DNA from 3 places in the Clostridium sp. CTA-5 genome. Region 1 is predicted to be linked to each of the others. Evidence: riboswitches for the same ligand, from Rfam matches in the RefSeq annotation. Region 1 holds a riboswitch; each other region holds the start of a gene.
The links. A riboswitch is a leader RNA that binds a small molecule or an ion and turns the genes downstream of it on or off. The one in region 1 is predicted to bind S-adenosylmethionine.
Positions count from the first base shown of each region.

Region 2: it holds a riboswitch for S-adenosylmethionine, as region 1 does, so the genes downstream of both, ACYUET_RS03775 (Na+/H+ antiporter NhaC family protein) here and metF (methylenetetrahydrofolate reductase [NAD(P)H]) in region 1, are expected to answer to the same signal.
Region 3: it holds a riboswitch for S-adenosylmethionine, as region 1 does, so the genes downstream of both, ACYUET_RS12790 (O-acetylhomoserine aminocarboxypropyltransferase/cysteine synthase family protein) here and metF (methylenetetrahydrofolate reductase [NAD(P)H]) in region 1, are expected to answer to the same signal.

Region 1 covers NZ_BAAAAT010000007.1:19,302-30,517, reverse strand. Annotated here, with positions in the region: gene ACYUET_RS13390 (V-type ATP synthase subunit C) at 1-920, shown strand, start outside; gene ACYUET_RS13385 (V-type ATP synthase subunit F) at 913-1,224, shown strand; gene ACYUET_RS13380 (V-type ATP synthase subunit A) at 1,242-3,020, shown strand; gene ACYUET_RS13375 (V-type ATP synthase subunit B) at 3,013-4,392, shown strand; gene ACYUET_RS13370 (V-type ATP synthase subunit D) at 4,396-5,037, shown strand; gene ACYUET_RS13365 (MraY family glycosyltransferase) at 5,407-6,357, shown strand; SAM riboswitch class I at 6,446-6,553, shown strand; gene metF (methylenetetrahydrofolate reductase [NAD(P)H]) at 6,636-7,523, shown strand; gene ACYUET_RS13355 (S-ribosylhomocysteine lyase) at 7,535-7,990, shown strand; gene ACYUET_RS13350 (methionine synthase) at 7,992-8,678, shown strand; gene ACYUET_RS13345 (homocysteine S-methyltransferase family protein) at 8,668-11,064, shown strand.
Region 2 covers NZ_BAAAAT010000001.1:800,922-812,137, reverse strand. Annotated here, with positions in the region: gene ACYUET_RS03795 (YccF domain-containing protein) at 1-263, shown strand, start outside; gene ACYUET_RS03790 (AAA family ATPase) at 311-814, opposite strand; tRNA gene ACYUET_RS03785 (tRNA-Cys) at 1,091-1,165, shown strand; gene ACYUET_RS03780 (MBL fold metallo-hydrolase) at 1,300-2,214, opposite strand; gene ACYUET_RS03775 (Na+/H+ antiporter NhaC family protein) at 2,523-3,833, opposite strand; SAM riboswitch class I at 3,935-4,094, opposite strand; gene ACYUET_RS03770 (heme NO-binding domain-containing protein) at 4,239-6,038, opposite strand; gene ACYUET_RS03765 (hypothetical protein) at 6,818-7,246, opposite strand; gene ACYUET_RS03760 (hypothetical protein) at 7,337-7,534, opposite strand; gene ACYUET_RS03755 (M1 aminopeptidase family protein) at 7,521-9,710, opposite strand; gene ACYUET_RS03750 (ATP-binding cassette domain-containing protein) at 9,713-10,606, opposite strand; gene ACYUET_RS03745 (sensor histidine kinase) at 11,036-11,216, opposite strand, start outside.
Region 3 covers NZ_BAAAAT010000006.1:80,665-91,880, reverse strand. Annotated here, with positions in the region: gene glmS (glutamine--fructose-6-phosphate transaminase (isomerizing)) at 545-2,371, shown strand; gene ACYUET_RS12820 (phosphohexomutase domain-containing protein) at 2,718-4,241, shown strand; gene ACYUET_RS12815 (AEC family transporter) at 4,795-5,733, shown strand; gene ACYUET_RS12810 (formate/nitrite transporter family protein) at 6,435-7,196, shown strand; gene ACYUET_RS12805 (hypothetical protein) at 7,312-7,728, shown strand; gene ACYUET_RS12800 (beta-class carbonic anhydrase) at 7,962-8,522, opposite strand; gene ACYUET_RS12795 (5-formyltetrahydrofolate cyclo-ligase) at 8,976-9,557, shown strand; SAM riboswitch class I at 9,691-9,799, shown strand; gene ACYUET_RS12790 (O-acetylhomoserine aminocarboxypropyltransferase/cysteine synthase family protein) at 9,902-11,167, shown strand.

The sequences.
Region 1 (11,216 bases):
GAATGATTGATTCCAATTCTGCAAATGAAGCTTTAAAAGTGCTTCAAGAAACAGAGTATGCCAATGTTATGACAAATGTTAAGAGAGCAGAGGATTATGAATTAATATTAAGTGAAGAATTAAAAAGATTATTTCACGTAATGTATGATATAAGCCCAGTAAAGTCTCTTATAGACTTAATGAGTATTAAATATGATTATCAAAATATAAAAGTAATTTTAAAGGGTATGTTTCTTAAACAAGATCTATCGTATTTATTAATACATGTTGGAACTATAGAAGTTTCCAAATTAAAATATTTAATAGAAAATAACGACATAAGAGATTTATCTTTAGTTATGAGAGAAGGAATCGAAGAAGCAATAAATAACTTTAGTAATACTAAAGACCCTCAAATGCTTGATATTATTTTAGATAAATATATGTTTAAACAATTAGTACAAATTAAGAATGAAATAAAAGATGGCTTTGTTGATAAATATGTAGAAGCACTTATTGATTCTACAAATTTAAAAACTCTTTTAAGAGTAAAAAAACAAAACAAAGGTAGGGAATTCTTTGCTTCAGTTATTATTGAAGGAGGTTCTTTAGATAAGGATAAGCTATTAGGAATGCTAAATGATGTAGTAGAAAATATATCTACTAAACTTTCTTATACAGACTATGCAGAGTTTATTAAAAATGGTGTAGAATATTATACTAAAACAGGTTCAGTAAGTTTATTAGAAAAATTAGTTGATAACTACATCATGAGTATGATGAAGGATGCTAAGATAATACCTTTCGGTGTTGAACCTGTATTAGCTTATATTTATGCTAAAGAAACAGAAATTAAGATCATAAGAATTATAATGGTTGGCAAACTCAATAATATTTCTGCGGAAGTAGTAAGAGAAAGGCTGCGTGATATTTATGTATAAAAAAATAGGAGTAGTTGGAGATAAGGATTCAGTTTTAGCATTTAAAGCTTTAGGAATAGACGTTTTCCCAGTAGTTGAAGATAACGAAGCTAGAAAAACTATCGATAACTTAGCTAAAAATGATTACGCAGTTATCTTTGTAACAGAGCAAGTAGCTCAAGGTATCGAAGAAACAATAGAGCGATACAATAGAGAAGTACTTCCTGCTGTAATATTAATTCCAAGCAATCAAGGAACATTAAATATAGGTATGCAAAGAATTAGCGATAACGTAGAAAAAGCTGTAGGTGTTAATATTTTATAGGAAGGTAGGTTGGTAAGGTGAAGACCGGAAAGATAATTAAAGTTTCAGGACCTTTAGTAGTTGCTGAAGGTATGGATGAAGCTAATATATACGACGTATGTAAGGTTGGACAAAAAGGACTTATCGGAGAAATCATCGAAATGAGAGGCGATAAGGCATCAATTCAAGTATATGAAGAAACATCAGGAATAGGACCTGGAGATCCAGTTGTTACTACTGGAGAACCTCTAAGTGTTGAACTTGGACCAGGACTTATAGAATCAATGTTTGATGGAATACAAAGACCGCTAGATGCATTTATGGAAGCAGCTAAGTCAAACTTCTTAACTAAAGGGGTATCAGTTCCATCATTAAATAGAACAAGAAAATGGGAATTCAAACCAACAGCTAAAGTTGGAGATGAAGTTGCTTCAGGATATGTTATAGGAACAGTCCAAGAAACACCTGTTGTTGAACAAAGAATAATGATACCAGTAGGTATAGAAGGAAAAATTAAAGAAATCAAAGGTGGAGAATTTACAGTTACTGAAACAGTTGCTGTTGTTGAAACTGCTGATGGAGATAAAGAAGTGCATTTAATGCAAAAATGGCCAGTAAGAAAAGGTAGACCATATGCATCAAAAATTAATCCAGTTGAACCGATGCTTACAGGACAAAGAGTTATAGATACATTTTTCCCAGTTGCTAAAGGTGGTGCAGCTGCAATTCCAGGTCCATTCGGAGCAGGAAAAACAGTTACTCAACATCAAATTGCTAAATGGGGAGATGCTGAAATAGTTGTTTATGTTGGTTGTGGAGAACGTGGTAACGAAATGACTGACGTTTTAAATGAGTTCCCAGAACTTATTGACCCTAAAACTGGAGAAAGCTTAATGAAGAGAACAGTTCTTATAGCTAATACTTCAAACATGCCAGTTGCAGCTAGAGAGGCTTCAATATATACAGGTATTACAATTGCTGAATACTTCAGAGATATGGGATACTCAGTATCAATCATGGCTGACTCAACTTCAAGATGGGCAGAGGCTCTAAGAGAAATGTCTGGTAGACTTGAAGAAATGCCTGGTGATGAAGGATACCCTGCTTATCTTGGATCAAGACTTGCTGATTATTATGAAAGAGCTGGTAAAGTTGAGTGTTTGGGTAATGATGGAAGAGTAGGATCAATCACTGCAATAGGAGCAGTATCACCTCCAGGAGGAGATATTTCAGAACCAGTTACACAATCAACACTTAGAATTGTTAAAGTGTTCTGGGGTCTAGATGCTCAACTTGCATATCAAAGACATTTCCCATCAATTAACTGGTTAAGTTCATATTCATTATATGGAGATAAAGTTGATAACTGGATGAATGAAAATGTTGCAGAAGATTGGGGACAATTAAGATTAGAAGCTATGACTATACTTCAAGAAGAATCTAGTTTACAAGAAATAGTAAGACTTGTTGGTATTGATGCACTTTCAGAACAAGATAGATTAAAACTTGATGTAGCTAAGTCAATAAGAGAAGACTATCTGCAACAAAATAGTTTCCATGAAATAGATACTTACACTTCTCTTAAGAAACAATACAAGATGTTAAAACTTGTTATTGGATATAAGAGAGAAGCTGAAAGAGCATTAGAAGCTGGAGTTTACTTAAATGAAATTTTAGCTCTTGAAGATTTAAAAGATAGAATTGCAAGAAGTAAATATATCCATGAAAATGACTTAGATAAAATGGATGAAATTTTTACTGATTTAACAGCTGCAATTAATGATTTAATAAGCAAAGGAGGGGTAGCAAATGCTTAAAGAGTATAGAACAGTTACTGAAGTTGTTGGCCCTTTGATGGTTGTTGAAGGTGTTGAAGGCGTTAAATATGATGAATTGGTTGAAATAGAACTTCAAACTGGTGAAAAAAGAAGAGGTAAGGTTCTTGAAGTTAATGGATCAAAAGCAATGGTTCAAATTTTCGAAGGATCTACAGGAATAAACTTAAAAGGAACTAAAGCTAAGTTCTTAGGTAGACCACTTGAAATTGGTGTATCTGAAGATATGTTAGGTAGAGTTTTTGATGGTATGGGTAGAGCTAATGATAATGGTCCAGATATAATACCAGAAAAAAGATTAGACATAAATGGTGAAGCTATTAACCCAATGGCAAGAGATTTTCCATCAGAATTTATTCAAACTGGAGTTTCTGCTATTGATGGACTTAATACATTAGTTAGAGGACAAAAATTACCTGTTTTCTCAGCATCAGGACTTCCACATGCTGAATTAGCAGCACAAATCGCAAGACAAGCGAAAGTTTTAAATTCAGATTCTAAGTTTGCCGTTGTATTTGCTGCAATAGGTATAACATTTGAAGAAGCTCAATTCTTCGTTGATGAATTTAAATCTACAGGTGCGATTGATAGATCAGTTCTATTCATGAATCTTGCATCTGATCCAGCTATCGAAAGAATAGCTACTCCAAGAATGGCACTTACTACAGCTGAATATTTAGCTTATGAAAAAGGAATGCACGTTCTTGTTATAATGACTGATATTACTAATTATGCAGAAGCATTAAGAGAAATTTCAGCAGCTAGAAAAGAAGTCCCAGGTAGAAGAGGATATCCAGGATATCTTTATACTGACCTTTCTACATTATATGAAAGAGCAGGAAGATTAAGAGGAAAAGAGGGTTCAATCACTCAAATTCCAATACTTACAATGCCAGAAGATGATAAAACTCATCCAATTCCAGACTTAACAGGATATATTACAGAGGGTCAAATTATCCTTTCAAGAGAATTATATAAGAAAGGTTTAATGCCACCTATAGATGTTTTACCATCACTTTCAAGACTTAAAGATAAGGGTATTGGTAAAGGAAAGACTAGAGAAGACCATGCAGATACTATGAATCAATTATTTGCGGCATATTCACAAGGTAAGCAAGCAAAAGAATTATCAGCAATCTTAGGAGAATCTGCTTTATCAGAAACTGATAAGAAACTTGCTAAATTTGCAGAAGCGTTTGAAGCAGAATATGTATCACAAGGCTTTAATACAAATAGAACAATCGAAGAAACTCTAAACTTAGGATGGAAATTATTAAAAATGATTCCAAGAACTGAGCTTAAGAGAATTAGAGATGAATACCTTGAGAAATACATGCCAAGAGAGGAAGAATAGTCTATGGCAATTTTAAACGTCAATCCTACTAGAATGGAACTCTCTAGACTTAAGAAAAGATTAGCAACATCAACTAGAAGTCATAAGCTTTTAAAAGATAAACAAGATGAGTTAATGAGACAATTCATTAATCTTGTTAAATATAACAATAACTTAAGAAAAGAAGTTGAAGAACAACTACAAGGTTCTTTAAAAGATTTTGTTATGGCAAGAGCTGTAATGAGTTCTGAATTCTTAGAAGAAGCTATAGTATATCCTAAAGAGCATATTTCAGTTGAAGTTGGTGAAAAGAATGTAATGAGTGTATCTGTTCCTGTAATGAACTTCAAGAGAGAACTTGAAGGAGATGAAGGAAGCATATATCCTTACGGATTTGCAAATACCTCTTCAGAACTTGACGATACACTTTCTAAACTTTATGGAATTCTTCCAAAGCTATTAGAACTTGCAGAAGTAGAAAAGTCATGCCAACTTATGGCTGATGAAATAGAAAAGACTAGAAGAAGAGTTAATGCTCTTGAGTATAGAACAATTCCTCAACTTCAAGAGACAATAAAGTATATTAGAATGAGATTAGACGAAAATGAAAGATCTGCTACAACTAGATTAATGAAAGTTAAGAGCATGATTGAACAAAGAGCTTAAAATAGAAAGGACTTTTGGTTATATTACCAAAAGTCCTTTTAAATATATCAGTATTTTAAAGTTAAAAATAATTGTTAATTAGTATATAACAATTATTTTTTTATAAACAAAGATATTTACAAGAAAAGTTAATAGTTCTAAATAGAAATGTTAAATGGCTGTTTTGGTATTTTTACTTAAGTAATTAGAGCAAAGCAAAAATACTAATTATGGAATAATTTAAAAGCTTAATAATTTTGTAATTGCTATGATATACCTTTAATAGTATAATCAAATATGGGTAACTTCAACTAAGATTAGAATTACTTAGAAATTTTATTTAAAATAGAAATTATATAATACTTTCATACAACTAAGGAGTAGAGAAACATGCAATATATATTAGCAATGATAGTTCCATTTATATTGGGAATTATTATTATGCCACTTATTATGAAGTTGGCTATTAAGTTAAAATTTACAGATAAACCTACTAAGAGAAAGCAACATAAAAAAGAGACTCCATTATGTGGTGGACTTACTTTATATATAGTTTTTTTTATGGCTTATTTTTTATTTGTAAAAAATGATTTTAAGCAGCAAATAGTAATATTTTTATCATCAACACTTATATTATTAATAGGTCTTGTTGATGACTATTATAAAACGAGGCTAAAAGAATTTCCGATATTCCCAAGGTTGATAGTTCAGTTATTAGCTGCAATTCTTGTTTTTAATGCTGGCATTGCATTTAGAGGATTTACTAATCCATTTACTGGAGAGTTTGTATGGTTGAGTACAACTATTCAATTCTTTTTAACCATTACTTGGATTTTTGGGGTTACAACTGTAATAAACTGGTCTGATGGAATGGATGGTTTAGCTGGTGGCATTTCATTTATTTCAGCAATAACATTTTTTATTGCTGCGATAATATTAAAACAAGACATATCAGCTTCTATTTCAATAGTTTTAGCTGGATCTATATTGGGATTCTTATATTATAATAGATATCCTGCAAAAGTCTTTATGGGAGATTCAGGAGCAAATCTTTTAGGGTTTATATTAAGTATTACAGCTTTAGATGGTGCTTTTAAGCAGGCAACAGTGCTAAGCTTATTTATTCCTATTTTAGCTTTAGCTGTTCCTATTTTCGATAATCTTTTTGTAATATTTAAAAGATTTTCAGAGGGAAAACCTGTTTATCAAGCAGATAGAAGTCAAATACATTTTAGACTAGAAGAAAAGGGTTTTACACCTAAACAAGTAGTTAATTACATAATGATAATAAGTTTTATATTTAGTGCTATATCTATAACACTTTTACTTATTAAAATATAATATATTTTATATGACTTCTAGATTATAATTATGTTATTTCAAACAAAACTTTACAAACATTATAAAGTAATATATAATTAGAAATAATTTCTTATCAAGAGTGGTGGAGGGACTGGCCCTGTGAAACCCAGCAACCAATATATTTATTAATATATAAGGTGCTAAATCCTGCAGTGATTTGACTGATAGATAAGGGGAATTTTATTTTAGTATAAGTTTATTATGCCTAAAGGAAAAACCCTTTAGGCATTTTTTTTATTTAAAAAGGGGGCGAAAAAATGAAAATTAAAGATTTATTTAAAAATAAAAGGGTGGTTTTTTCTTTTGAAATTTTTCCACCAAAAGTAGATTCATCCATACAAACTATTTATAATACGTTAGAAGAGTTAAAAGGATTGAATCCAGATTATATAAGTGTTACCTATGGGGCAGGTGGCAGTATTAAAAATAATAGAACAATAGAATTATCTTCTCTTGTAAAAAATAAATATGGAATAGAATCAGTAGCACATTTAACTTGTATTGGTTCAACTAAAAATGATATAACCTATTATTTAAATGAATTGAAAAAGAATAATATAGAAAACATACTTGCATTAAGAGGAGATATACCAAAAGAGAAACAGGTCATAGGTGAATTAGTTCATGCTAATCAATTAATTAAACACATAAGTAATAATGGAGATTTTAATATAGCGGCAGCATGTTATCCGGAAGGCCATATTGAGCATAAAGGATTATATAGAGAAATTGAAAGTATAAAGAGAAAGGAAGACGCAGGAGCATCTTATTTTATATCTCAGTTGTTTTTTGATAACAATTTGTATTATAATTTTCAAGAAGAGGTTCATGCTGCTAATGTAAGGTTACCAATTCAAGCAGGGATTATGCCAGTAACTAATAAAAAACAAATAGAAAGAATTATATCTTTAAGTGGGGCATCACTTCCAGATAAATTTAAAAGAATAATGGAAAGATATGAACATAATCCTGAAGCATTAAGAGATGCAGGTATTGCTTATGCTGTAGAACAAATAGTAGATCTTATTTCTACAGGAGTGGATGGAATACATGTATATATTATGAATAATGCATATTTAGCAAAAAAAATAAGTAGTAGCATAGAAAACATTTTATCAACAGTTAACAAAATTGAGTTAGTTTAGGAGGATACACAATGAAAAAAGTAGAAAGTTTTGAATTAGATCACAGAAAGGTTAAAGCACCATATATAAGAAAATGTTGTTTGCTTAATGGAGAACTTGGTGATAAGGTAACAAAGTTCGATATAAGATTTCTTCAACCAAACAAAGAAGAGTTTGGAACAGCAGCAATGCATGGTCTTGAACATTTATTAGCACATGAACTTAGAGAAAAATTAGAAGGTATAATCGATTTATCACCTATGGGATGTAGAACAGGTTTTTATTTAAGTATATGGGGTGATAGAGAAGCCGCAGAAATAAAAGAAGCTTTAGAATGGGCATTAAAAAAAGTTGTAGAAGCAACAGAAATACCAGCAGCTAATGATATTCAATGTGGAAATTATAGAGATTTATCTTTATTTGGTGCAAAAGAATATGCTAAGGAAGCACTAGAAAGAGGTTTTTCACTTAACATATACGGAGAATAAAATGTTTAATATTAAACAACTAAAAATACCTAAGGATGAAGTCCTTAGGTATTTAGGTTATAAACAGCAAGAATTAAATGAATCAATGGATGAATTGATCAATAAATCTATAGAAGAATGTAAAGATTTAATAGTACCTAAATATGTTTATGCTCAGTATAAAAACCATAATGAAAAGGATGGTGTGCATATAGATAGAACTAATTTAATATTAAACGGTGAGGATATTAAAAATCATCTTCTTTATGCAGAGAAAACTTTTATCATAGCAGCAACTATAGGTAATAAAATAGAACAAAAAATTAAATTATATGAAACAACAAAATTAACAAAAGCTTTAATTTTAGATGCTTGTGCAACAACGGCAATAGAAGAAGTTTTAGATCAAATAGAAGAGAAAATAAGGTTAGATGCAAGAAAAGAAGGTCTTGCTATAACATTTAGATATAGTCCAGGGTATGGAGATTTATCACTAGATATTCAAAAGAATATAGTAAATACATTAAATGCAGATAAAACAATAGGACTTACAGTATCTTCACATCATTTATTATTTCCAAGGAAATCAGTAACTGCAATAATAGGACTTATTCCAAAGGAGAAAGAGGAAAAACAAAGAGGATGTGAAGTTTGTAAGAATTATAATAACTGTAATTTTAGGAGAGAGGGGACTAATTGTGGGGCTTAAAGAATTTATAAAAGATAATATACTTGTATTTGATGGAGCTATGGGGACAATGCTTCAAAAAGAGGGATTAAGGCTTGGCGAAAATCCTGAAATATTTAATATAAATGAAAAAGAAATTATAAGGAAAGTCCATGAAGAGTATATTAAAAGTGGAGCAATGGTTATAACCACTAATACTTTTGGGGCAAATGAATTAAAATTAAAGAATACTGGATTTACAGTTGAAGAAATTATAGATGCATCAGTAAATATAGCCAAAGAAGCGAGAAAAAATAATAATGTTTATATTGCTTTAGATGTAGGACCTATAGGTGAACTTTTAGAGCCTATGGGTACATTAAGCTTTGATAGAGCCTATGATATATTCAAAAGACAATTTATACAAGGAGAAAAGTCAGGCGCAGATTTAATCTTAATTGAGACTATGACAGACCTTTATGAAGCGAAGATAGCTTTATTAGCAGCAAAAGAAAATACTAATCTACCAATATTTTGTACAATGTCATTTGATGAAACAGGTAGAACCTTTACAGGGTGTACTCCAGAAAGTATGGCAGTTACTTTAGAAGGATTAAGAGCTGATGCTATAGGTGTAAATTGTTCTCTAGGACCAAAGGAATTACTCCCAATAGTAAAAAAAATAAAAGAATCAACTAATCTACCTATAATGACACAACCTAATGCGGGATTACCTAAATTATCTTTTGGCGAAGCAATATATGATATTACAGCTAAGGAATTTGCTTATTGGGTAAATGAATTTGTTAAAGAAGGTGTAAGTATAATCGGTGGATGTTGTGGAACTACACCAGAATTTATTAATGAATTAAGAATAATTGCAGATAATAATAAAAAACTAAAAAGAAACAAAATTGAGTTTTCATCTGTATGTACACCATCAAAATTAGTTAAAATTGAAGGGGTAAAGGTGATTGGTGAGAGAATAAACCCTACAGGAAAGAGGGTATTTAAAGAAGCACTTAAAAATAATGATATAGATTATATATTAAAGCAGGCTATAGATCAAGTTGAGGCAGGAGCAGAAATACTTGATGTAAATGTAGGACTACCTGAAATAAATGAAAAAGAAATGATGAAAAAGGTTATTAAAGAAATTCAGGGCATTATAGATACACCTCTACAAATAGATTCATCAAATATAGAAGCTATTGAAGAGGGATTAAGGATTTATAATGGTAAACCTATTATTAATTCTGTAAATGGAGAAGATGAGGTATTAGAAAAAATATTACCTTTAGTAAAAAAGTATGGAGCAAGTGTTGTTGGTCTTACTTTAGATAAAAAGGGGATACCTCCTACAGCAGAGGATAGATTTAAGATTGCTGAAAAGATAGTAAATAAGGCTAAAGAATATGGTATAGATAAAAATAATGTATTTATTGATTGTTTAGTGTTAACTGCATCTGCACAGCAAGCAGAGGTAAAAGAAACGTTAAAGGCTTTAAGAAGAGTAAAGGAAGAATTAGGTGTAAAAACTTTACTTGGAGTGTCTAATATATCTTTTGGATTACCATGTAGGGAACTTATAAATGAAACATTTTTAGCATTAGCATTAGCTAATGGTCTTGATCTTCCAATAATGAACCCTAATAGCATAGGAATGATGGATGTAATAAATTCATACAATGTATTAGCTAATATAGATAAAGGCTCAAAAAAATATATTTCTATATATGGAGATAGAAAAGTTGAAAGAAGCTTGAAATCTAATTCAGAAAAGGATATTGAACCAATTAAAAGTGAAAATATAGACTTAAAATATATAGTTATAAAAGGATTAAAAGATGAGGCTAAACAAGCTACGATAAATATTTTAAAAACAATGAATGAACTAGATGTAGTAAATAAAATACTTATACCTGCACTAGATTATGTTGGATTAAAATATGAAAAAGGAGAGTTATTTTTACCACAATTAATACAATCAGCTGAAACAGTTAAACAAGCATTTGGTATTATAAAAGAAAGATTAATTCTTAATAAGTCTAATAATATATCAAAAGGTAAAATAATATTAGCAACTGTAAAAGGTGATATTCATGATATAGGTAAAAATATAGTTAAAGTAATTCTTGAAAACTATGGATATCAAATCATTGATTTAGGCAAAGATGTGCCAATAGAAACAGTTGTAGAAGTTGCTTTAAATGAAAATATTAAATTGATAGGTTTAAGTGCATTAATGACTACAACATTAAAGAGTATGGAAGAGACAATTAAAGCATTAAAAGAGAGTGGATATTCTGGAAAAGTATTTGTAGGTGGAGCAGTATTAAATAAAGAATACGCAGATATGATAAAGGCAGATTATTATGCAAAAGATGCAAAAGAATCAGTAGAAATAGCTAAAAAAATATTTAAATAATTTTAAAAATAGTATTATACTATAATATTAATACTTAATTAAAAAAATATAAATTTTAATTATAAAAAGTATTGACAACATGGAAAATTATAATTATAATGTAAATTATTAAATACCTAGTTATTTAAAGGGAAAACATAAAATTAAATATT
Region 2 (11,216 bases), on a different contig from region 1:
GTATTCCTATTGGTCTTCAATGTTTTAAAATGGCTGGATTACAGCTTGCTCCTTTTGGAAAAGAAATTGTAGAAATAGATAATAGTGCTACAAGTTTTCTGTTAAATATATTATGGATTATATTTGGAGGACTAGCCCTTTGTATAGCTAATCTTATAAGTGCATTTTTCTTATGTATTACAATAATCGGAATACCATTTGCTGCTCAATCTTTAAAACTTGCTAAATTATCACTAATGCCATTTGGAAAAGAAGTTCGATAAACAAATAAGTGTATAAAAGTACAATATAAATTTGCACTTTTATACACTTATTCTATTAAACTTTTAATTTCATTTACAATTGTATTTATATTTTTTGATGTAGTATCTAATTTGATTGTATTCATTTTAGAATATAACATTAATCTCTCTAAACTTCTATTGATACTATCTTTTTCCCTTTTTCCATCTAATATATCTAACCCAACTCTTCTTATAAGTTCATTCTTAGAACATATCAAAGTTATTTTGTATAGGTAAAATGATTTGCTAACCAAATTGTCTAATATTAATTTCATAATTTCATCAGTATCAATAACCCAGTTAAACACTATATATTGAATAGATGAATTTGCTAAAAAACTATTTAACATATAAGATATATTTTTTATAACCATTTCTTTATTTTCTTCATTTACAGTAAAAGGATTAATCATCCAACACCAATCCCCATCAAGCCAAGCTGAATTAGGCAAAGCTTTATATAAACTTTTACTTACAGTAGTTTTTCCAACTCCCATAGTTCCATTTATTATTATAAGTTTCTTAATCATAATCACCCACTCTCACATTAACCTACTCTAATTTAAATATATAAAAAATAGGTTATGTTTTAGAATATGTATTTAATTTTTAATTTATTATAAATATATTTTATTTTTTATTCTATAGAATGTAAAGTTAAGATTAAAAGTTATTTTTAAAATATATATTATTGACGTTTAAAAATATATAAAAAACTTAGTTAATATTTTTGTAACAATTTTTTATAAAATTACTACTATAATTATATAGAGAAATTACATTATATTATTTGAATATAATTATATGGCACTATAGCCAAGCGGTAAGGCAGAGGTCTGCAAAACCTTTATTCCCCAGTTCAAATCTGGGTGGTGCCTCCACAATAAAAGTTAGTAAACTTGGGAAATTGATCTTGCTTACTAACTTTTTTGATTTTTATATAATACAATCATTAATTGAATATATTTAATAAACAACTAGTCCTATTATAAAAAGAATTTTAATTTGATATTCTCTAGCTCTCTTGTTCTTTTATAGATTTTGAGTATTTAAGAAAACCATCTTCAATATTAAGTTCTAAATACCCTCTTTCATTTAAATATTCAACATATGATTTAAGCATCCTTTCCAATATAAAATACTTATATTGTGTTCTTACTGGAATATTAAATTTTTTAACTACTGTTTTAAAAATTTCTTCAAATGTCATTTTTCCATATATAAGTTTGTATATACTTTTTGCTCTATTTTCATAAAAATCTATATTATCACTTATAAGTTTTTTAACTTTATTATGTTTATATATTCCTTTATGTGATACTATGTAATCATTACATTTAAGCTTATAAAGTTTTTCTTTACTTTTTAAATCCTCGCTTAATATAAGCGCATATGGCATTTTTGCACTTTTCATAACTTCGTAACTTATAAGCGCATCTCCTAAATACGCTACATTATCAGGAGTTATAATACATATATGTTCTGGACTATGACCTGGAGTATGAATAATTTTAAATTTAACATCATTAATACAAATTTCATTCATTTCATTAGAAATTGTAATATCAGTTTTACAAACCATATGTCCAAAATGTTTCTCCGCTTTTAGTAATGTTGGACTATTATAATAAAGCTTTAAATTAACATTAGACGTACATACAAGAGCTTCATATGCTGGCATAGAAATAATGCAATTGTATTTTTCTTTTAAATATGCATTATTACCTATATGATCAATATGAGCATGAGTACATAATATACTCTCCACTTTAAAATTGTTTTCACTCAAAATTTCATCAATACCTTCTCTTTCTTTTATCCATCCTGAGTCTAACATAATTATCTTCTCTTCAGTAATTTTGTAAAAAGGAATATTTGTCATTCCTGTATCTATACAAAATGTATTTCCTTTTACTTTTTTTATATTCATAAATTATCTTTAGTATTTCATATCTAAATAAAACTAAAATACTAAATACTCCTTTCTTAAATATATTACAAGATAAATTTATATCAAATTTAGTTTATAAGTATAATTATAACTTAATTACTAAAAAAAGTACTATATTAACTACTCATATGTATTAACAAATAAATTATTTATACTAAAAAAATTATAATTTAACTTATTAAAAAGATAATACGTTATTTAAATTCTGCTCTATATCCACACTAAAAAAGCTAGTAAGCTTAAGAATCTACTCTTGCTTACTAGCTGTACATTATATATTTTTGAAATTAAGATATTTCTTCTTTTAATGTTAAATTTTCAGACTCGTTTCTGTGATACCATAATATTGATATTATTGCACATACACCCATTAGATAAGGATAAAATAAATATTGCATTATAGCAAAAGGTGATATTGCTGCTAAGCCTGCAGCTGAAATTAATTGAGCTCCATATGGAATTATTCCTTGAAAAACACAAGAAAACATATCCATTATTCCTGCAACTCTTTTAGGTTCTAAATCAAATTCATCCGAAATATTTTTAGCTATTGGTCCTACAGTTACTATTGCTATAGTATTGTTTGCAGTACATATATCTACTAAACTTACTAAGGTAGCTATGCCAAACTCTGCACTTCTTTTATTTTTAAATCTCTTTAATCCCTTTGTCAATATATATTCTATTCCACCATTTTCTTTAATTAAAGCTATTGTTCCTGCTATTAATAAAGATATAATTATTAATTCACTCATTCCAGATATCCCTGTAGAAATTGATCTACAAAATTCTATAACGTCAAAACTACCATAAACAAATCCAATAGTTCCCGCAATAAATATTCCACCAAATAATACAATCATAACATTTAGTCCCATTAATGATGATGTTATAACTGCAATGTATGGTATAATTTTAATTATACTATAATCTAATTTTTCTACATCAATAACTGATGCACTTCTTGTTACTATTCCAAAAAGTATCGCCGTTACTATTGCCGCTGGAAGTACAATTCTAAAATTCATTTTAAACTTGTCCTTCATTTCACATCCTTGGGTTCTTGTTGCAGCTATAGTAGTATCAGAAATTATTGATAGATTATCTCCAAACATAGCTCCACTAACAACAGCTCCTACTGCAATTGCTACTGTTACCCCAGTTTTATCTGCTATACCAACAGCAATTGGAACTAATGCAACTATAGTTCCCATAGAAGTTCCAACTGAAAGCGCTATAAAACATGCAATTAAAAATAATCCAACAATTAATAAATTGCTTGGTAATATTGATAATCCTAGATTTACAGTTGAATCTACCGCGCCCATATCTTTTGCAACCTGAGCAAATGCTCCCGCGAGTATGAATATTAATATCATTAGAATAACATTATTATCTCCTGCACCTTTACAAAATATCTCTAATTTCTCATTTAAGTTCTTTCCTTTATTCATCATTAATGCTGTTATTGCTGATGCTAGAAAAGGAATTATTACTGATACTGCATACATATCTCCAGCTAACAAAGATACTCCAACATACACTATTAAAAATACCAATAATGGTAATAGTGCTTTTATACTTACTTCTTTTTTCATCGACACTCTCCCTATATTATTAATTTTAAGCAAAAAAGAAAAGCCTCAACCCATAGTGAAGCTTTATTTATATATTTATATATTCATATATTATATTAAACTTCTTATCTAACAGGATTTGGCACCACGCTTTTAATTTAAATAATTTTAAACATAAAAATGATAATTATTACTAAACTAGCAATAATTAAATTTAACTACTAAATTAAAGTAGGTTGCTGGGCTTCATAGGGCCAGTCCCTCCACCACTCTTGATAAGCTATTCTTTTTTAATAATTTTAACAATATAATTAAACAATGTCAATATAAACTTATACTAATTATAGAATATAAGTAAATTTAATAAAAATACCACAAAATTATCTCTAAATTTGTGGTATTTAAAATATATTATTTTCTAGAAAATTAAATTTTGTATTTTTCTAAATCATTTTTAAATGTTTCAGTAATTCCTTTAAAATCATATATATTATCTATAAGTTTCTTTATTTCATTAGTATAATTTATTACATTAGCACTTACTTCTTCCGAAGATGCTGAATTCTCTTGAGCAATAGCAGCGAGTGACTCTATACTATCATAAACATTAGATATAGAATGTGCTTCAGTATTTAACTTATTTATAGTTTCTATCATAGAAATAGCTACACTTTGCACAGATTTATTTGCTTCAAAACTTATGTTTCTGACAATACCTAAACTATCTGTTTGTTTTTCTAATAAATTATATTGAACTTCTATATCTTCTACTAAGGATTTGATTTCTTCTACAAATTGTTTTAAATTAGAGTTTATTTCTTCTACTGCATCTTTTGACTGTTCAGCTAACTTTCTTATTGATTCAGCTACAACAGCAAACCCCTTTCCCTGTTCTCCTGCTCTTGCTGCTTCAATAGAAGCATTTAAAGCAAGTAAATTCGTTTGTTCGGATATTCCTGAAACTATAGAAACTATACTAGTTATATTTTTTGCTTTTCCTTCAAGACGTGTACCTTTGTCTTTAACTTCGTTAAATGTATCTAAAGACTTTAAAATACTTTTACTAGTATTCTCTACATTTTCATAACTATTATTTATCTTTTCCATTGCATCTTCAAGTTGCGATTTATTAGTATTTTCATTTTCTACTATAAGTTTTAACGCTTGAATATTTCCATTAAGTGCTTGTACTGCATTATCTGTATTTTGTGCTTGCATAACAGCACCATTTGCAACCTGTTCAACAACTCCTCCTATTTCATTAGATGTATGATTCATTGAGTCAGAAATTATATTTATATTATTTACAAAAGTGTTCATTTCATCTGTAACACCTTTAAATCCAACAAAATCTGCTTGTATAACTTTTTTGTGACTTTTAAGTAAACTATATATATCTTCAAAAAAATCATTTGTTGTAACTTGTCCATCAATATTGTATTGATTATTTATAATTCTACTAATTTCTTCTTTTATTAAATTAGTAGGAGACATCATTAGTGAAACACCACAAAATGTTCCTATACCAGATACAATACTTCCAATTAATGCTTTAAATATATTATCTATACCTAACATAGGTATCATAACTATTGCTGATATTAAAAACGTAAATATTCCTGCTTTTAATCCAAAATTTTTAATAAATCCAAAGGAAAGTAAATTATTAAAAAAGTATTTTTTATTATAATATATATCTTTCTCAAAAGTAAGCTTAATCTTTAGTTCAGTATTGGTTCTTAATAATTCTTCTTTTTCTACTTTTTCACCAAAATACTGGCAAGATCCTTCTAGCATCCCAAGAAAATAATCAAACATTCCCCTAGAAGAACTATAACTAAATATAGCTTCCTTATTTGATATAGGCTCAATTAAAACTAAAGGTGGTTTTGCTCCCTTAAATTTTTTTGTCATTACTACATGAACATCAAACATAGATTTTAAAAATGAATATACATTATCATGTCTAAAAAATGCTGGATAATCTTTACTAAATGATTGTATATTGTCTTGTCCTATTTTTCTCCAAAGCATACCAACTTCCATATTTTGTTCCTTAGCTATATATGATATTATTTTTTTTACTTCTTGATCATTAATGTTTTCAATAGGTGAAAATATTTTATTACTTCCCCATCCAACATGATCCATTGCTTTATCAACAGTTGAATCTCCAAATAGTTTTCTATTAGTTCTCATCCATGTTGCAACAACTGTTCCTTTCATCACTAAATACCTCCTAATCTATTTACAAAGTAATAATTATTATTTCATTGTAACCTATATTAATTATACATCTTAATTATACAATAATATAGTTTTATTAGTAAGATAATATGATTATTTATAATTATATTATCTTACTAATAAAAAACTACAAACTCAAAGATATAAGCGTTAATGTTTATACATCTAATTTTTAAAATCTAATTAATAAAAATCTAACACAATAATGTATTTTTATAGTTAAATATTGATTTATAAAATTATACTATAACTATTTTGTTTTTTAACTTTTAGATATATTTTGTATTCTTTAAAATATATCTAAATTTTACTTTGTTACTTATTTATCTTTTATAATATTATACAAAAGTGTTTTAACTTTATATATTGTTTTGTGATATGTTATTGATAGTTATTGCTTTTTTTATTGTGTTTTTTAGTTTATAAAGGTATTGCACACTAACGTTTATATTTAAACAAAAATTAAAATCTTTAATAACAATTGTTTTAATACATACTAAGTTAAACCACATTTAAATTTTATTATCACATTCATTTTTACATTATTCCCATAGGAATTTAAATGGCTTATAATCAGAAATCCTTTCAAGTTTCCTCCACTTTTCTTATCCTAATACTATTATAATTATCTTAATTAGTAGTTAAATAGTATCTAATAAAAATATTACTAGGAAATTAATGAAGTTTAAAAAATAAATAATAAAAAAGAGTAAAACAACAGAGATTACGAATCGCAATCTCTGTTGTTTTTTAATAATTTAACATTTGTTTTGCTTCTTTGAAATAATACTTATTAATATCATCATAATTCCAACTAGTACATATACAAGTTTCCCAATTAGTACATTTTTAGGTAGTGAAAAAGCTGGCTCCACTATATCTAAAGATACTGGATAATTAGAATAGAAATTTCCTCCAAATAAATCAACTGCATATGGTAGTGAAACATAGTTTATAAGTATCATAACTACCATTAGTACAAAAATTATTCCTTGATGATATCTCCCACCAATCGTTCCTAATCCAAATACAAACAACATTGCTGGTAGCAGTGTTATAATTGTTGGAAATATAAAACTTCCAAAGTTAGTAAAATGAAAATTTATTTTGTAAAACCAAAGACTATATCCAATCGGTACAAGAGAAATTAAAATAAAAGCTATAATAATAGTTCCATAGCGTAACATTTGAAACTTAAATGGATCAATAGGAGTTGCTTTAGTTAAAACTTGTACTTTTTTTTCTTGTTTTGAATAAAGAAAAGATATAAAAAAGAGCTATGCAATAAGTAAAATTGGTAATATTTTACCAAGGTATACTCCATAGCTCCATCCAGAAAATGGTGCAGTATTTGCAACTCCAAGAATAATATCTCCACACATAACTTGATGACTGTATAAAGCAGAGATAATTAATATTCCTAAAAAAAATTTATTTAAAAGCAATCGTTTAAGTTCATATTTAAATAAGCTCATCAACATTCAAATCCTCCTCTTTAAGGCCACAAGCATCTAAAAAATCTTGCCATGCAATACTCTCTTTTTCTATTTTCTTATATAGATTAGCTAAAATTTTATCTAAATTATCTTCACCCCCAACCAATTGAGATGCTTTCAAAATTTGAAGTGGCTTTTTAGAGTATTGATCTATAACTCTATCACCCTTTAAAATCTCGGTGGCATATTTTTCTGGTAGTATGTCTAAATATTCAGGATGTCTAATATAAAAATTACTATTTTGGTCTTTTATATGCTTCTTCCATTGATCCACATAATTTTTTTGAACATATTCTTCCCCATATTTTTCTTTCATCACTCGATAAGTAGTATATACAGTAAGTGCTTCTCCAGAATCTCTACATTTTGGTCCCCACCATTGATGAGTAATTTCATGAGACAGCACTTCACCTCTAGATGCTCCCTTTGATTTATCACTTAGATTTTCATCACTAAAATAAGTTTCTGACATAGTACTAAAATTTGGTAACGCCATTCCACCATTAAAGAATGCTGTGTTTTGTACTATTTTAAGTGGGCTAGTTTCAGAAGTATTATAAAGTTTACCATAATGAGCAGTACAATAATCAACTGTATCTTTCATCATCTTTTCAGCATTCATATTTTTCATATTATTCTCAAATTTACTGCTATAGTAGAATTCTATTGGCATATATTGGTTTCCCAACTTCTTCATGACATAATCCCCAGCCATTAAAGAAAAAGATGTACCATCAACATGAATAAACCATGTTTTATTATTTCCATCCTCAGAGAGTAGCTTCACTGTATCACCAGTTTTATTTGCTACTAGATCGTCATTTACCTTTTGAGCTGGGTCCACAACTGGTATAAGACCATCAGGCATAGTAATCTTAGCTGTGATCTGAGTATTATCCTTGCTTTTTGCAACTCTGAGTCCTGGAAAAAGTTTATAACTAGGCAAATCTATATATTTATCACTGATATTAGTAGTATCAACTAGCTTATCACTGAACTCTTTATCAATTTTAGGCATACCTTCATATTCTATAAAAACTTTAATTTCCTTATCATCGGGTAAGATAAACGTAATATCCCTCGCATCACTAATATTTGAATCTTTAAATAAAACCTTTTTCCCATTTACTATAATAGTATGAAGAGTATATCCTTGCCTCATTCTAAGTTTGCATTCTTGCTCACTACTACTTAGATTTTGAAGAGAGTAAGTTGCCTTTCCTGAAAGGCTCCCTTTACTAGTATCAAATGAAATTTCAGCATCAGTATTTGATAATTCGAGTTGTCTATTTATCCACTCTGAATCATCAACTTCAGAGTCTTCATAATAAACATATGGTTGATTTTTGTAAGCATAACATCCATTGCTGATTAGTGTCACAGCTAAGAATGGAATATAAACTTTTCTTAAATTACGTATAATTGACCACAATAATCCTTTTCCATACTGGCGAACACACAGTAACCCAATTAACCAAAATCCACCCAATAACAAAAACCAAAATAAACGATTATGTTGCATTAACCGAAATACCATTGCATTACTGAAATCATCTGAAAGTTCTGGTACAGATGGTTTTATCCAATGTAAAATGTTGTTCTCATCAAACCATTTACTGAAACTTATAAACATAAAAGTAATAAATGCTACCATACTAAGATCTACACGATAAAAAATTTGATAAAATGCAGAAGCTACTAAAATTGATAGAAGAATTGAAGGTAACATCAATAAAAAAAAACTATTAAAGTAAGTATATGAACTAAAAATATTCCTCATTTTCAAAAATGTATATGGAAAATATGCTATTGTTGTAACAGTAACACTAACAATAGCGACTATTGCTAGTGAAATTAATCTTACTATATTCATAATTAAAGGTGATGCAATGCTATCCATTAACACTCCAATCTGATGCTTGCGTACACGATTAAATTCTAATAAGGTTAAAAATGCAAATAAAATTCCCCCTTCAAGTGCTCCAGCAACACATGGATTTCCAATTAAATCACCAGATAAAGTTGAAAATTCTGTAGTTTTATATATCTTATATCCTGACATTGGGCAAATCATAGTAAGTAAAATAATTAATTTAACAGTTTTTGAGTGAAAAATACGATTCAATTCAACCTTTAAATAAAGACAAAATCCCATGATTATTTCACCTCATCCATCATAATAAGATACATATAAGCATCTTCAAGAGTAGGTTCTACAACTTGTACAAAAGCTGGTAAAATTTTTGCTACAATACGGCAGGTAATTCCTCGAGATGTATTAACTCTAGCTGTGACCTTATATTCATGATTAGTAGTTTTTTCTGCTTTCTCCTTAAAATAAGTGCTTACTGTTATTTTTTCTTCAAATACCCCAACATGATTATGAGCTAGAGCAATTAATTCCTCTGGTGTACCTGTAAATAGAATATGACCATGATTAATAACAATCAATTTATCACAAACTGATTGTACATCTTCAATTATATGAGTAGATAATAAGACAATCTTATCCTGTGCAGTTTTAGAAAATAAATTACGGAAATTGATACGTTCTTCTGGATCAAGTCCAACGGTTGGTTCATCAAAAATTAATACTTCTGGATTTCCTATAAATGCTTGAGCAATACCTACACGTTGTCTTTGACCACCAGATAAAGTAGAAATACGTGCTTTCCTTTTTTCTATCAGATTAGTTTTTTTAATTACATCATTAATAATCTTTTTTCTATTCTTTATTCCTTTAAGTGCTGCTATATAATCAAGGAATTGCCATACTGTAAGCTCGTCATAAAGTCCAAATGATTGAGGCAAATATCCTAAGCGTGTCTTTAACTTTTTTTCATTTTTAAGCAAAGGTACATTATCTATAAGAATCTCTCCACTAGTTGGTATTAGTCCTGCTACAAGTAGTTTCATAAGAGTTGATTTTCCTGCTCCATTAGGACCCAAAAGACCAATAAGGCTTGGCCTTTCCATTTCTAAAGAAATATCCTGCAATACCTTTTTACTTGTTTGGTAAGTCATATTTAAATTTTTAAATGAAATTTTCATAATTCTATTATCCTTTCAATTTAATATCTAGTACAAAAACATATATCTTAGTAAAATGCTAAATTAATAATTTTTAATCTTTTATATTTATTGTTTTTAATTATTAATTCTCATATGATAAATAAGCTTATATATTATTGATTATGTGGTTAAAATATAATAACAAATATAGTAATTATCCCCTTATAAGTTGCACTTTTATAATACACAATATTTTATAAGAAAATTATAATAAAAGTAATGGCAATCCTAAAAGCTTTCTAAAGATTTTCTAAAGACTACTTTTTTGTAATTCATAATATAGAATAAATTCCAAAATAAAAACAAAAAAAATACCTGAACTAATCCAGGTATTTTAATTTAGAATTATCTTTAATAAGATAATTTAAAATTTAACAATTGTTTTCCTTATCTTATTCTTTTAATTATTTATTTCTTAAATTCAATTATTACTTTAAATAAATCACCATCAACATTAATATCAAAACTTCCACCTTGAATTTCAACAAAACTTTTTGCTATTGCAAGACCGAGTCCTGATCCATCTGTATTACGTGATTTATCTCCTCTTACAAATCTTTCAGATATATCTTTTGCATTAAAATCAATT
Region 3 (11,216 bases), on a different contig from region 1:
AGAGGGAAGGGATTTAACAGATTTATATTCGACTTATTTATTAAAAAATGTGGAATTTTTAGCTAAAATATATATATTATAATATAGACAAAACCAAATTATATGATAAAATAAATCATGGGTATAAAGTAAATAGAAAAAGAGGTGATTTTATAGTAAATAAAATGACGAAAAATAAATAAGAAGCGCCAGAACTTAAGTGATAATATTATCCGAAAAATTATTATTTAATTTTTAAATTGGATAAACTAATAAAGATAGTATTATAAAGTATTATTAAATGATAAATTTAAAATGTAGCTTAAGTTGACGAGGTTGGGGAGTATCGAAACTTCGGCGGATGCCCCGCGGTATTTGCACTACCGTTAACGACTGACAAAACTATGAAGTGATTCATAGTACAAATTCAGTTTGGTGTTAAAACCTTCAAAATTTTATAAATTTTTGGGTCCTAGGATTATTATGCCCTTTTTTATTATAAGTTAGGACAAAATTATAAAAGAAGTTAAAAAATATTATAAAAGTAAGGAAGGAAGATTTTTATATGTGCGGAATAGTTGGATATTTAGGAAGTGGAAAAGCTACTTCATTTTTAATTAATGGATTATCAAAATTAGAATATAGAGGTTATGACTCAGCAGGAGTGGCTGTCGTTAATAATGGAGATATTGAAGTAAGAAAGTTTAAGGGAAGATTAGCTAATTTAGCAGATAATATAAAGGAAAATCCTGTTGAAGGTAATATGGGAATAGGACATACAAGATGGGCAACTCATGGAGCACCATCAGATGCTAATTCACATCCACATTTAAATAGCAAGGAAACAATTGCTGTAGTTCAAAATGGAATAATCGAAAATTATTTAACATTAAGAACATGGCTTAAGGGAGAAGGATATACTTTTAAATCTGAAACAGATACAGAAGTAATTCCTAATTTAATTGATTACTACTATAAAGGGGATTTGTTTGAAGCTGTTGTAAAAACACTTAAGAGACTTGAAGGAAGTTATGCTTTAGGTGTTGTGAGCAAAGATGAACCAGATAAATTAATAGCAGTAAGAAAAGAATGTCCTTTAATTGTAGGCTTAGGAAAAGATGAATCATTTATTGCATCAGATATTCCAGCAGTATTAAGTTATACAAGAGATGTATATCTTTTAGAAGATCATGAAATAGCCGTTCTTTCAAAAGATGGGGTTAAACTTTATTCTGAAGACGGAAAAGAAATAAAGAAAGATGTTTATCATGTTACATGGAGTGAAGATGCTGCTGAAAAAGGTGGATTCGAAGACTTCATGCTAAAAGAAATTCATGAACAACCAAGAGCTATAAGAGATACTATGGCTGGTAGAATTTCAATGGAAAAGAGTATGCTTTTAGATGATTTAAAAATCACTAAAGAAGATTTAGAAAATACAGATAGAGTATTTATAGTAGCTTGTGGTACTGCATATCATGCTGGACTTGTAGGTAAAAACTTAATTGAATCATTTGCAAAAATCCCAGTAGAAGTGGATATAGCATCTGAATTTAGATATAGAAATCCATTAGTTACAGATAAATCTTTAGTTATTGTAATAAGCCAATCAGGTGAAACAGCAGATACATTAGCAGCTTTAAGAAACAGTAAGAATATTGGAGCTACTATAATAGCATTAACTAATGTAGTTGGAAGTTCAGTATCAAGAGAAGCTGACCATGTATTATATACATTAGCAGGTCCTGAAATTTCAGTTGCATCTACTAAGGCTTATACAACTCAAATAATTGGAATGTATATGATGGCTATGACATTTGCTAAAATATTAGGAAGATTAAAGAGTGATAGATTAGAAAAATTAAAAGAAGAATTATTAGATTTACCAGAAAAGGTAGAACTAGTTTTAGAAGATAGAGATAAGATAAAAGCAATAGCTGAAAAAATGCATGAAGAAAAAGATGTATTTTATTTAGGTAGAGGTCTTGATTATGCAGTCGCATTAGAAGGATCACTTAAACTTAAAGAAATATCATATATTCATGCTGAAGCATATGCAGGTGGAGAGTTAAAACATGGTCCTATAGCATTAATTGAAGATGGAACAAATGTAATTGCTTTATTAACTCAAGAAGCTTTAAAAGAAAAAATGGTAAGTAATATCGTTGAAATTAAAGCAAGAGGAGCTAGAGTAATAGGGGTTTGCTATCAAGGAACTAAGGGATTAGAAGAAGTTTTAGATGAAGTTATCTATATTCCAAGAACTATGGATATGTTTGCACCAGTATTAAGTGTTGCTGCCCTTCAACTATTATCATATTATGTAGCTAAAGCTAAGGGATGCGATATAGACAAACCAAGAAATTTAGCTAAATCAGTTACTGTAGAATAATAAAAAGTATATGTTAATCTAAAAGATTAAAAAATATATCTAAGAGAGTTTAGAGAGCTAGATATTTTAATTAATTAAAATGTCTGGCTCTTTTTTTAAAAATAATTATAAAAATTTAAATTCTTGGATAAACTATATCAGAATGTACTTAAAAAATAGGTATAAATAATATTAAAGAATAAAATTTTTATAAAATATTATTTTAATGATATAAAAATAAATAATTTTATAGTATAATATCATTACTATTTAAAAATGTAAAATATTACTATATTGTAATATTAAAGAAAAAATATGATAATCTATTAATATAATATTAAGGGTTAGTAAATAGGGGGAGGAAGACATGGACAATAACTGTTTATATAACTTACAAAATGGAACTGACATTAGAGGGATTGCATTAAAAAATGATTTTCAAGAAATAAATTTAACTGATAAAGAAGTAAAAGCTATAACTAAAGGTTTTTATAAATGGCTTTTAAACAGAAAAAAAATAAATAATTTAAAAATTTCAGTAGGTATAGATTCTAGACTAACAGGAAGTGGATTTAAGCATTCAATTATAAAAACTCTAGTTGGATATAATGTTTGTGTATACGATTGTAATATTAGTACTACACCAGCTATGTTTATGACAACAGTTATGGAAGGATATAAATGTGATGGAGCTATAATGATTACAGCAAGCCATCTTCCGTATTATTATAATGGAATTAAGTTTTTTACCAAAGAAGGTGGTCTTGAAAAAAGTGATATAAAGCAAGTTTTAGACCTAGCATGTGAGGAAATAGATAAAGAAGATAATACTATTATAAGGGATATTGAAGTAAGAAGAATGACTACAATAAAACCTTTAATTGATGATTATTCTAAAATATTAGTGCAAAAAATAAGAGAAGGTGTTAATTCAAAAGAGGATTTTAATACACCATTAAAGGGATTAAAAATTATCGTTGATGCAGGAAATGGAGCAGGAGGATTCTTTAAGGAAAAAGTTTTAGATGTATTAGGAGCAGATACAAACGGAAGTCAATTTATAGATCCAGATGGAATGTTCCCAAATCATATTCCAAATCCAGAAAATAAAGAAGCTATGGAGTCTATAAAGAATGCTGTACTTAAAAATAATTGTGACTTAGGTATTATCTTTGATACTGATGTTGATAGAGCAGGTTTAGTAGATAAAAATGGTGATGCTATTAATAGAAATTCTCTTATAGCAGTAATTTCAGCTATTGTATTAGAGGAACATGAAAAAACAACCATAGTAACAGATTCAGTAGCATCAGATCATTTAGGTGACTTTATAAAAAGTTTAGGTGGAAAATATCATAGATTTAAAAAAGGGTATAAGAATGTTATAAATGAGGCAGTAAGATTAAATAATGAAGGTGAAGAATGCCATATAGCAATTGAAACCTCTGGACATGCGGCAATGAAAGAAAATTATTTTTTAGATGACGGAGCTTATTTAATAGCTAAAATATTGATAAAAGTAGCAAAATTAAAAACAGAGGGTAAAAGTATAGAAGACTTAATATCAACTTTAAAGCATCCAGTTGAAGAAAAGGAAATAAGAATAAATTTATCAGAACAAAACTACAAAGAAATTTCAAATAATATATTAAATGAAGTTACTAATGTAGTTGACAGCAATGAAAATATGCAATTGGATAAAAACAATAAAGAAGGTATAAGAGTCGTATGTAACAAAAATTTAGGTGATGGATGGTTTATTTTAAGATGTTCATTACATGAACCTAAAATGGTTATTAATATAGAATCTAATAAAAATGGTGGAATTGAAGAAATTTCATCCTTCATTAAAGAGACTTTAAGTAAATATAAGGCACATGAAATAAAATAATAGATCAAAGAGGCGTTGTATATTTTGCGTCAGACAAGGAAGTAAATTTAGTTAATAGCGAGCTATTAGCTAAATTTGCTGACGCAGTATCATACAAAATAGACTAGCATACTGGTCTACTATTTTTTTGAATGTGCCTAATATAGATTAATTTTAAATATAGTATATTCAACGAATCACCATATTAAATAAAAGTTATTTAATATGGTGATTTTTTTATTCTTTAGGAAATTATATTTTTTGAAATATGTAGATAACTTATATTATGTTATTTCTTAAAGATTAAGAAATAAAACCTAAAGAATAAAAAATAATCAGGCCACACAATTATTCCTGCACTACGTTTGGAAAGGGTGCATGGCTAAAAAAAATCGACGCTCCACAGTCGCTTAGCAATTTTTTTATATGTTATAAAATAATTTTATATATAATATAGGACAAAATGTAGTTAATAGTTTTTCAATGTTTTATAATAATAAATGGTAATTATAAGATATGTTACAATTAATTTTGTAAAATCCAGATTATACTAGAGATTAATTAGGAGAGAAAAATGGAAAATATTATTTTATCACTTAATGTAGTGTTGCCATTATTTATTACTATTACATTAGGATATTTTATTAGGAGAATAAACTTATTTGATGATCATACGTTGAAGGTTATGAACAAAGTTACCTTTAAAACTTTTTTACCTTTATTATTATTTTTTAATGTATATAAAACTAATTTAGATGGTGTATTTAATCTTAAATTAGTAATTTTTGCACCAAGTACCATATTGATAAGTTGCATAAGTATGTGCTTTATTGTACCAATAATAGAAAAAGAGAACAGGAAACGAGGAGTATTAGTACAAGCTATTTTTCGTAGTAATTTTGTACTTTTTGGATTGCCAGTTACATTATCTTTATTTGGTGAGGAAAACGCAGGGGTCCCTTCATTGCTTATCGCTATAATTGTACCAATGTTTAATTTTTTAGCAGTAATTGTTTTAGAAATTTTTAGAGGTGGAAAGATTAATCTTAAAGAGACTATAAAGGGTATAATAACTAATCCACTTATAGTTTCTTCATTGCTAGGTATATTTTTTATGTTAAATGGAATAAAGTTACCTAATGTAATAGAAAAAACAATAAGTGATCTATCAAAAGTAGCAACACCATTAGCACTTGTTGTATTGGGAGGATCATTTAAATTTAATAAAATAAAAGGATATACAAGACAGCTAATAATAGGTATTATTGGACGTTTGGTAATAATACCAGGTATATTTATACCTATTGCTATAATTTTAGGATTTAGAAAAATAGAACTTGCAACTATAATGATAATGCTTGCAGCACCAACAGCAGTATCATCATTTACTATGGCAGAACAAATGGATGGCGATAGTGAATTAGCAGGACAACTTGTTGTATTTACTTCTGCATTTGCAGTGATAACCATATTTTTATGGGTATTTTTTATAAAGGGATTCGGATATATTTAACAATAAGGAGTATTTATATTGAATGAAAAAAGTTGTTTGTATATATATTAACAATAATAACCAAAATAAATATAAGTTTTCAATAATAGTTTTAAATACGTATTTAATATGATGTTTAATATAGCATATTTTTATTAAAAAGATTATTATAAATGTTTAAAAAACGAAATAAATAAAAAATACGCACAAAAATAATTAAATTACAAAAAAATAATTTAATGGATTGAAGAATTTAATAAATTATATTAAAATAATATTGTTAAAACATTAACAATATTATTTTTAGAATTTAAGAAGGTATTATATAAATAGATAGAACAAAATTTGAAATAATTCCTAATTAAAGCGTCTTAAATATATATTCTAATTAAGTGAATATACTTATAATTTTTAATTTGATTAATATAGAAAATGAGTATCTATATTATACTATCGAATTAGAATTACATAGACTTTTAATCATCTAGGTAAAAAAATTATTAACTTAATAAGTTTAATTATTATAAATAGAGAATATAATTTGCCTATTTTTACCCATGTTTTTAATAAAAACTTAAGATAATATAATGTTATATATAATAAGAGTTACAATATAGTTTACATTTATAATTACAGTGTAATGTTTAAAGTGGACAAACAATAATAACATATATAACTTATGTATATCTTAAAATATATTTAAATGAGTAAAGGAGAAAAAGATGTATATTAGTGATATGGACATTATTTCAAATTCGGCAAAAAACAAATATAATTTATCAAAAGATAATACGATTAAATATCTTACTAGAGCAATTGTTGCAGGTTTTTATTTAGTAGTAGCAATAATACTTTCCTATACAACTGGAGCAGTTTTAATTAATAATCATCCAGAAGTCTCAAAAATTATGGTTGCAGCTACATTTTCAATAGCATTAGCATTAATTGTCTTTCTAGGAGGAGAACTTTTTACAGGTAACAATTTAGTTATGGGAATGGGTTTTTATACCCAAAAATGTACTTTAAAAATGGTCTTAAGGGTTTGGGGATTAAGTTATTTAGGAAATCTTATAGGAGCAATAATTTTATCATTCATTTTTGTAAAAAGTGGTGCATCTATGAATTTGATTAAAGATTATGTTGCAAAGATAGTAGAAATAAAATTACATCTTCCAATAATGGATATGTTTTTAAGAGGAATATTATGTAACTTCATAGTATGTTTAGGTGTATTATCAACAATAAGGTTAAAATCAGAAAGTGGAAAACTTATAATGATGTTTTGGTGTGTGTTTGGTTTTGTTATTGCAGGATTTGAACATAGCATAGCTAATATGGGAATTTTCTCAGTAGGATATTTTTCATCAGGTGGTTTACCATTAGCTTTAATAGTAAAAAATCTATTTTGGGTAACATTTGGGAATATTGTTGGAGGTGCTGTATTATTAGCATTACCATTAAAAATTATGAGTGTTAGTGAATAAAATCGTTCATAATATTAAGAATTCTATTTATACATAGTACTAAATTTAGACAGAGACTATTTTGAATGATAAAATATATTTATAGAATTTTATTGTTGTGATAGTTGGTGGATAGATGATTAAAGTTAAATTAGAAAAAAATAAAAAGAAACAAATAGTTTTTAAATTAAAGATTAAAAGTATTGACGAAAATAATTTATTATTTAAAAGAGCTATAATGGAAGGAAAAAAGATAAAGGGTATATATAATTATGAAATACCATTAAGGTTTTTTGTTCCAATATTTAAAAATATAAATAAAGAAGAATTAGTTTTAGATATAAATAGTATATTGTCATATTTAGAGTTTTCAGATTTTTATGATGAAAATTATTATAATGAGACAGAAGCTAATATAAATTATATGAAAAAGTGGAGAGAGGAAGGCTGTCCTAATATTTATAGAGTTACTATAGATAAAGAGAATTATAGTATAAAAAAAGATGTTATTTTTAAAAAACCAAGAATTTCTTTTGAGGATTGTAAAGTTTAGTGTATATTAAATAAAGTTCTTTATAGATTAAAAGATATAACAAAAATAATAATATAAAGTTAGATTATCTTAATAAAATATAATATTTTGGATAATCTAACTTTTTATTTTAAAGTTATTATTAAAGAGGAATCTTTGATTAATTAATTTTATATTATAGTATTAATACTGTGTTAAAATATAGCTTTAAATTTAAATGCATTTTATGTAGATAAATTTATATTAAATATAATTTAAATATCACCATTTACAATTATGTCAATTTCACCAGTTTCAGGACTCATAATTAAACCATGTACTCTTATATTATTAGGAATTAAAGGATGACTCTTTATCATTTCTACACTCTTTTTTATAGAATCTTCAACAGATTCAAATCCATGAAGCCACTTTTCAACATTTATTCCTGAGTTATTTAATAAAGACAATGTTTCTTTTGAAATACCCCTATCTATAATTTTTTTAACAAGACTTTTTGTATCTAAATTACTCATACCACAACAATGATGTCCTACAACAAAAATATCTTCAGCATCAAATTCGTAGATTGCAACTAGTATGCTTCTTATAACACTTCCAAAAGGGTGCATTACAGTTGCACCTGCATCTTTTATTATTTTTGCATCCCCATTTTTTATATTCATAGCTTTAGGTAATAATTCTGTTAATCTGGTATCCATACAGGATAATATAACCATTTTCTTTTTTGGTGTTTTGGTTGTGATGAATTCTTCATATTTTTTATTCTCTACAAATTGTTTATTGTATTGCATTATTTCTTCTAATTTGCTCATTTATTGCCCCACCTTTATTAGTTTCTATATAAGTTCCAATAGTGAAAAGATTATATAGAAAATTTATTATATATATTATTCTAATTAGATAATATTAATACAGATATATATTTTCTATAAAAATTAAATAAAAAATTATAAGTGTATTAACTTAATTAGAAGATATATATTAAATAGATTATACAATTAAAGCTTTTTTTATTAAATATAAACCTAAGAAAAAGTTTATGTAAATTTTTTTAAGCGTATGTGGTATGTATATTGCAATAAGAAATGTTTAATAAATTAAATAACTGTAAATTTTCTACTGAACATCTAAATTTGCAATATATATTATATTTTTTTAGTTGTTTAAGTAATAAGTTTTGGATATACTTATGTATAACAAAATATAGGTAGTTAATATATTTGAATATTTTAAATAGAAATTATTTTTTAAGGGGCGTATATAGAGTGAATTTAATAGAGGAAAAAAAAGAATTAAGAAAAAGAATATTAAAAATTCGAAATGAAATGGATTTAGATAATAAAATAAAATCTGATAAGATAATATATAATAAATTTATACAAAGTGAATTCTATTTACAAAGTAATGATATTTTTATATATGTATCTTATAACTCAGAAATTGATACTAAAAACATTATAATGAAAGCGTTAGAGGATAAGAAAAATATTTATGTACCTAGAACAAATTATAAAACAAAAATAATGGAAGCAGTAAAGATATTATCATTAGAAAACCTTATTGAAGATAAATATGGAATTTTAGAACCAGCAGAAGATAAATCAGCAGAAGATCCTAATAAATTTGATTTGATAATTATGCCAGGTGTTGCATTTGATAAGTGTGGCGGAAGAATGGGATATGGTGCAGGATATTATGATAGGTATTTAGAAAAAATCTCAAAGCCATTAAATAAAGTCGCACTAGCTTATGATTTCCAAGTTATAAATAAAGTACCTACAGATGTTCATGATATTCCAATAGAATATATAATAACTGAAATAGAAGATATTAATTGTAAAAAATAATTATTTATATTTTGAAATATAAATAATTATTCTATATACTTTGCACATAAAGTTAAGTATAAATAGTCTATTATAATAAATTTTATTGCAAATATTTAGTTTTAGAGTATAATTAATGTATATAAAAAATAATCTGTTATTAAGAATGGTGGAGGGACTGGCCCTGTGAAGCCTAGCAACAGCTAACTATCATAAGTTAGAATTGTGCTAAATCCTGCAGGTATTTGCCTGAAAGATAAGAGATGTATTATAGTTTTTAAGTTATATTGTTTTATAAGCTATTTCTCTATCTTAAAGAGAAATAGCTTTTATTTTTTTATAAATTTTAAAGGGGGCTATATATTATGAATATTGAAACAAAATGTTTACATGAAGGGTATTATCCTAAAAATGGAGAGCCAAGAGTATTACCAATTTATCAAAGTACAACTTATACATATGATTCGACAGAACATATAGGAAAATTATTTGATTTAACTGCTGATGGTCATATGTATTCTCGTATTTCTAATCCAACAGTTGGGGCTGTTGAAGAAAAAATAGCATCATTAGAAGGTGGTGTAGGTGCTCTTTGTACTACATCAGGCCAAGCAGCTTCATTAATAAGCATATTAAATATTCTTAAATCTGGAGATCATTTTATAAGTGCATCTACTATATATGGGGGAACCATTAATCTTTTTGCAGTAACACTTAAAAGGTTTGGAATAGAGTGTACGTTTGTTGATCCTGATGCAAGTGAAGAAGAAATACAAAAAGAGTTTAAAGAAAATACAAAAGCTGTTTTTGGGGAAACAATTGCAAATCCGGCGATTTCAATTTTTGATATTGAAAAGTTTTCTAAATTAGCACATAAAAATAATGTTCCATTAATAATTGATAATACATTTGCAACACCTATTCTTTGTAGACCAATAGAATTTGGTGCAGATATAGTAATTCATTCTACTACTAAGTATATGGATGGACATGCACTTCAAGTTGGTGGTGTAATTATTGATAGTGGAAATTTTGATTGGACAAATGGTAAATTCTCAGAGTTTACAGAACCAGATGATTCTTATCATGGTGTAATATATACAAAACAATTTGGGAAATCTGCATACATTGCAAAGGCTAGAGTACAATTAATGAGAGATTTAGGAGCTTACCCATCTGCTAATTCAGCTTTCCTTTTAAATTTAGGGTTAGAAACTCTTCATATAAGAATGGAAAGATATTGTAGAAATGCAGAGTCAGTAGCTGAATTTTTAAATAAATGTGATCAAATTGAATTTGTAAATTATCCAACACTTAAAGGTAACAAATATAATGATATTGCTAAAAAGTATTTACCAAAAGGATGTAGTGGAGTAATATCATTTTCTATAAAAGGAAATCGTGAAAATGCAATTAGATTTATGGATAATTTAAAATTAGCATCAAAGGTAGTACATGTTGCTGATATTCGTACATGTGTACTTCATCCAGCAAGTTCAACTCATAGACAACTTACAGATGAACAATTAATAGCAGCAGGAATAACTCCTGGACTTATTAGATTATCTGTAGGATTAGAAAATATTGATGACATATTAGAAGATATTAAACAAGCACTAGATAAAATTTAATATTTACGCTATCTTTTAAGTAAATGTTGATATTGTAGTATAAAGCTCA